2 regions of the Caloramator sp. genome follow, and region 2 is predicted to be linked to the other one. Evidence: predicted binding sites of a transcription regulator. Region 2 holds the regulator's gene; the other holds the start of a gene.
The links. The regulator LexA, encoded in region 2, represses DNA repair genes until DNA is damaged. The targets are predictions, from matches to a motif close to CNAACANNTGTTNG.

Region 1: the regulator LexA is predicted to act here: its motif matches at 1,805-1,818, upstream of dinB (DNA polymerase IV).

The regions. Positions count from the first base shown of each region.
Region 1 covers NZ_JAIHAO010000008.1:49,752-53,185, reverse strand. Annotated here, with positions in the region: gene JG776_RS04500 (nucleoside recognition domain-containing protein) at 1-251, opposite strand, end outside; gene JG776_RS04495 (hypothetical protein) at 309-548, opposite strand; gene dinB (DNA polymerase IV) at 545-1,792, opposite strand; gene JG776_RS04485 (SDR family oxidoreductase) at 1,938-2,696, opposite strand; gene JG776_RS04480 (N-6 DNA methylase) at 2,743-3,434, opposite strand, start outside.
Region 2 covers NZ_JAIHAO010000012.1:12,534-15,967, reverse strand. Annotated here, with positions in the region: gene JG776_RS05955 (tyrosine recombinase XerC) at 1-236, shown strand, start outside; gene JG776_RS05950 (hypothetical protein) at 258-521, opposite strand; gene JG776_RS05945 (LysM peptidoglycan-binding domain-containing protein) at 585-872, opposite strand; gene lexA (transcriptional repressor LexA) at 1,016-1,636, shown strand; gene JG776_RS05935 (methionine gamma-lyase family protein) at 1,654-2,922, opposite strand; gene hfq (RNA chaperone Hfq) at 3,048-3,299, opposite strand; gene miaA (tRNA (adenosine(37)-N6)-dimethylallyltransferase MiaA) at 3,336-3,434, opposite strand, start outside.

The DNA.
Region 1 (3,434 bases), on a different contig from region 2:
GCCAAAATTGCTGCTATCCCTGCATATAAATTTATTGCGTTTCCAACAACAAATGGTAATGCAGCTTCACCAGGAAGTCCAACTACATGCATAATTGGCTTAAATATAATTGCAATATAATTTATTATAGGTGTATATTTAATAAATGTAACTATAAAATATATAGGAACCAATATTTTACCTATTTTAAAAGTTGTTTCTATACCTTTTTTAGCCCCCCTTACTGTTCCTGCCTTTATTGCCTCTATCATAACTTCACCCCCTCTAAGTTAATTATAATTATTCATACTAATTTTGTTAACTATTTTTTAGAATTTTTCTAAAAACCATATATTACCTTCTATATCCCATCTTAGCTCAATAGGCTCATCTCTCCCCTCAACAGAACATAGGAATATATAACAATCCCTTAAATATCTACGTTCTTTGTTTATATTTATTACTCTGTTTACTTTAAACACCCCCATACTGCACATTATCATAATCGGATTCATTATTGTATCCTGAAACAATACTAAAACATTAGCCTTCTCTCTTAAAAGTTTCATATCCTACCACCACCTTTATTAAAGGAGTTCATAGGTATCCACTCATCTTTATCTAAAACTCTTATCGTTTTATTGCTGTCATTTTGCATTGTTATTGCTCGAAAAACAGAATATTTCCCATATTTTTCTCTTATGGTATCTAAGCACATATCCAATTTCTCTCTCTTTTTCTTTGTTGCATCTTCGAATAAACTTATCTGCTCAAATTTTTGTTTTTCTCTAAGGCCAGTTACTCTAATTCCAAGAAGTCTTATTTTGCTTCTATCCCAATTTTTCAAAAATAAATTTAATGCCTCACTATGTATATCAACCGTTGTATCTATATATTGACTTACTTTATGCCTTCTTACTATTGTTTCAAAGCTACTCTTTCTAAATACCACTTCTACCACATTTCCCTCAAACCCCATCCTTCTTAACCTCATACCTACACTCTCTGCTAAAACCATAAAAATTTCAGATATTTCTTTAACATCAACTAAATCCTTAGGTGTTGTTATTGAATTACCTACTCCCTTTATACAATCGTAGCTACTTTCTACCTTTGAAAAATCAATACCATTTGCATAATTCCAATAATATCTTCCAACCTTACCAAAATTATTAGTTAAAAGGCTTAAGGGTGTATTTGCCAAATCTCCTATTGTAAAAATACCAAGCTCGTTTAGCCTCCTTTTCATTCGTCTACCAACTCCAAAAAGTTCCTCAACAGGCATAGGCCAAATTATGTTTGGAACATCCTGTTCATCAATTATGCTGGTGGCATCAGGTTTTTTTAGATCTGAGGCCATCTTTGCCATTAATTTACAGTAGGATACCCCCACACTTGCTGTAATCCCAAGTTCATCTCGTATTTTTTTTCTTATTAAATTAGCTATTTCTATCCCATCTCCAAACAATCCTTCACACCCTGATACATCAAGCCAAGCCTCATCTATACTAAAAACCTCAACATCCGGTGTAAAACTTCTTAAAATATCCATAACCCTGTTAGAATACTCTACATATCTTCTAAAATTTGGCTTAACTAATATTAAATCTCTACACAATTTAAGTGCATCTCCTATTGTCATACCTGTCTTTATACCATATCTTCGTGCCTCATAGGAGGCCGTAAGTATTATACCTGTCCTCTTTTCTTTATCCCCCGCAACTGCAACAGGTTTTCCCTGGAGATTTTTATCCTCTGCCTGCTCTACTGAAGCATAAAAAGCATTCAAATCTACGTGTAAAATATTCCTCACAACACCGCCTCCCGAACATTTGTTCGTATATTATATTATACTACTTTTATCAAAAAATCAAACAAAAAAAGTGCCACCCAAGTGAAATGTGACATTATCCATATTATGGATAATGTCACACCCTTGTCAGCACTTATCTATCCTATTAAACATATATCATCTTTCTTGTCATTCCGCCATCCACAATAAAATTTGCACCAGTTATAAAGGAATTTCTTTCATCTATCAAAAATAAAATCATAGAAGCAACGTCATCTACATTTCCAACTCTTCCAGCAGGATGCTGTTTATTGTCCATTTCGCTTAAAACTGGTGTTTTTCTTATGCCTTGTTTTTTCAATTCACTAACCTCAATCCATCCAGGACTTATACAATTTACCCTCACATCTGGCCCTAAACTCACAGCAAGTGCGTGTGTTAATGCAAAAATACCTCCCTTTGAGGCAGAATATGCTTCCGTATCCTTTTCAGACATAAAGGCTCTTGTAGATGCGATATTTATTATGGAACCCTTTGTTTGTTTTAGATACGGTGCACAATATTTAGAACACAAAAATGCACCTGTAAGGTTTATTGATATAACTTTATTCCACTCCTCAAGGCTTAACTCTGTAATTGGTTTATTTATTGAAATAGCAGCATTATTTATAAGTACATCAATTCCACCATATATACCAACAGTTTTATTTACTAAACTCTTAATATCCTCTTCTTTAGAAACATCACAACAAATAAACTTTATATCCCCAAATATTTTTAATTCATCTACTGTTTCCTGCCCTGCTTCTTTATCTATTTCAGCAATAACAACATTGTAATTTTCCATAAGGAGCCTTTTAGCTGTACCCTTGCCTATTCCTTGTCCTCCTCCTGTTATAATAACTGTCTTTTTAGACTTTTGCATAACCTTCACCACCTTAATATATTTTTATTGAAATTTTTGGAATATTTCACATTTCACCTGGGTGGCACTCTATTTCAAAATATTGGCATAATATACTATCAATCTCTTTAATTTTTTCATTTTCATCCCTATTAGATTTTACTATATCCTCAATTTCCTTTATGTAGTTTGGAATTTTCAGCTTTAAAATCTTATTAGGATAGTATTCGTATAGGTCATCCCCCAACTTCTTTGCCATTGTTTTTATATAAAACTCATATATTGTGCTATTTAAGACACCAACAATAAATTCATATGAAAAAACTTCCTTAAACATATCATTTATCTTTAAGCTATATACATCTGCACTATAGAAACTTCCCTCATCTATAGCAAATCTATTTGTATTTGATTTATAGGGATATATTATCTTTTTTCCCTCAAAATCCTCCCTATTTCTTCCCCATTGAAGCTCAAACCATCTTCTTACTCCCTTTTTACATTCTCTTCTTTCCATAAGCTTTTCTCTATAGGCTGATATGTATTCTATTGCATTCTTGTATTCCTCTTCATTTTTAATCATATCACTATATATTATAAACTCATCTGAGGGAGCCACTTTAAATTTATTGATATGACTGCTTTTAATCCATCTTCTAATTAATTCCTTCTCTATATTATATTCTTCTACTTCTTGTCTATTTAAAATAAAAGCCTTATCGCAGCCCGTTATAATCCCCTGAAAACTACTACATATTG
Region 2 (3,434 bases):
ATATCGAAAAGGCTGGTTTAGGAAATGAAAAATATACTCCGCATAAATTAAGACATACTGCTGCAACTTTAATGTATAAGTATGGTAATGTTGATATACGGGCACTACAGCAAATATTAGGTCACGAAAGCGTTTCAACAACACAAATATACACACATATAGACGATGAAAAATTAAGGATGGCTGTTAATGCAAATCCTTTGTCAAATATTACGGTTGAAAAAAAGGAAGAGTAAAATTACTCTTCCTTTTCTACTCTATTCTATTTCATCTATGTATATACTGTCTTTTAAAATAGAATAATCATCTTCTTGTTCCAATATTTCTTCATCGTAGATATAATCGTCATAATCCTCTTCTTCAATTATTCCATCAATATGTATCTCCTTGTAGTCGTATTTGTTAACATCAAGACACTGCATACAATTATCACAAATTTTATTTGGTGCTAAATCACATATATTACATTCATCGCAGTTTATACATTGTTTACTTTTATCAATAATACATTTTTTTAGCATAATTGATTAACTCCTTTTTTATAAAAATATAAAATCTAATTTTATATTTTTATATATAATTATCTATTTGTCAATAGGAACTTTTAATGTTTGCCCAGGGAAAATAATACAATCGTTTAAATTATTAATTTTTCTTATTTCATAAACTGTTTTTCTTACATCTTTATCTTTTGGTGTATATTTAATTGAAATATTCCATATTGTATCGCCTTTTTTAACTACAACTTCTTCGTATGAGATAGTTTTGTTTTGTGTTTTGTTTTTATAATAACTTGAAACTTTTGAAATGGATATTGAAATTATTAAAAGGAATAATAATAAAGATATCGATGTTTTTAAATGTTTTTTCATAAACAACACCCTCCAAACATATGTTCTACATAAATTTTAATACAAACATATGTTCGTTGTCAATATTATCGAACATCAGTTTGAAACTTTTTTGGTTTAATGATATAATAAGATAAAGACAAAATTTAAGGGGTGTAGAATAAATGCTAATTAATGGTTTAAGTGATAAACAACAAAAGATATTAGAATTTATAAAGCAGGAAATCGCAACAAGAGGATATCCCCCTTCTGTTAGAGAAATTGGCTTAGCAGTCGGATTAAGATCAACTTCTACTGTACATGCACATCTTGAAAAACTTGAAAAAAAAGGACTTATAAGACGTGATCCTACAAAACCAAGAGCTATTGAGATTCTAAATGAAAATCTACTTGAAGATAATAGTGATATAATGAAGGTACCTATAGTTGGTAGTGTATCGGCTGGAAATCCTATATTAGCCTTCGAAGAAGTTGAAGATTATTTTCCATTACCATTAAATTATTTTAATAAAAATACAGAGGTTTTTTTATTAAAAATTGAAGGGGAAAGTATGATTAATGCGGGCATATTAGATGGCGATTATATTATAGTAGAAAGACAGCCGGTTGCAAAAAATGGAGATATTGTTGTTGCACTAATTGAAGATTCTGCTACTGTTAAAAGATTTTTTAAAGAGGATGGTTATATTAGATTACAGCCTGAAAATTCACATATGGAGCCAATAATAGTTGATAATTGTACTATTCTTGGTAAGGTAATAGGTGTTTTTAGAAGATATAAATAGGCCAACAAACTGTTGGCCTATTTATATATATTTGATAAAGCCTTCATAATTCCTATTTTTGAGTGTTCATATGTTAATCCACCTTGAACGTAAGCAATATATGGCGGTCTTATAGGAGCATCTGCACTTAATTCAATAGATGAACCTTGTATAAATGCTCCAGCTGCCATTATAACTGGATCTGAATAGCCAGGCATATCCCAAGGTTCACATTCTACAAATGAATCTACAGGTGACCCTTTTTGAATACCTTTACAAAAGTTTATTAATAAATTTGCATCATTAAATTTAATAGCCTGAATAATATCGCTTCTTTTTTCATTATACTTAGGAGAAACTTCATAGCCAGCTAACTCCATTAATTTAGAACAAAAAATAGCTCCTTTTAAAGCTTCTATTGTTATATGAGGTGCTAAAAATAATCCCTGTAATATTTGCCTAATAACGCCAAATGTAGAACCACAGTCTTTCCCAAGGCCGGGTGCGGTTAATCTGTATGAAACCAATTCAATCAAGTCTTTTTTTCCTACAATATAGCCTCCAGTGGGTGCAATTCCTCCACCTATATTCTTAATCAAAGAACCAGCAATCAAATCAGCTCCCACATCAGTTGGTTCTTTAAAATCTAAAAATTCACCATAACAATTGTCTACAAATATAATTGTATTTTCATTTAATCTTTTGATTTCACTAATTGCAAATTCAATGTCATTTATAGTTAAGGATGGTCTCCATCCATAACCAGTGGAACGCTGCATTGAAATTACTTTGATTGTTTTATCATTTTTTATTTCTTCTATAACTTTATTTATATCAATTTTAAAATTTTGGTTTAAATCAATTTGCTTATAGTTTATGCCATATTCCTTTAAAGAACCCATTCCATTTCCCTTTAGACCTATAACTTTTAATAATGTATCATATGGAGTCCCTGTTATAGACATTAAAGTATCTCCAGGTCTTAATACGGCTTGTAATGCTGCAGCAATTGCATGTGTTCCAGAAACTATATGGGGTCTAACTATTGCATCTTCAGCATTAAAAATATCAGCATAAATTTTATCTACTACATCTCTTCCTATATCACCGTATCCATAACCAGTACTAAAGGTAAAATGAGAATCACTCAATTTTTGATTTTGCATTGCATTCAATACCTTAAGTTGATTGTATTCCTTTATTTTATCTAATTCCTTAAATATTGGAGAAATTATCTCCTCAACTTTTGTTGATAATTCAATGACTTCTTTTTTTATTCCATTTGATATGTATAATTCTTCAATCATTATATTATCCTCCCTTCTTCAAACATTGATATTCTATCATTATTTTAATGAAAACTCAAATTATCAACATAATAATATTTATGTAAACTTTAATCTAAATAAATAACAAAGCCTTTTAAGCTTTGTTATTTATTTAGATTATTATTTAATTCATCCTGATTATACAATATAGGTTTAGCTGGTGTAACTGTTGTAACAGAATGTTTATATACTAATATTTGCTTTCCTTCTGATTCTAATATTATTGTAAAACTATCAAATCCTCTTACTAAGCCCTTTAATTGAAAACCGTTAACTAAATGAATTGATACTGGAATTTTTCCCTTTCTTGCATTGTTTAAAAATACATCTTGTAGATTATTAACACTTTTTGCCATACTATCATCCTCCAATATAATTTTAATTAATATATTCTATAAGAATTTTAATTTTCCTTCTATATATCCTAACATATTTGAGAGTATTTCGTCGAGTTGCTTGTTGTATACATCTAACCAATATATACGAGTATC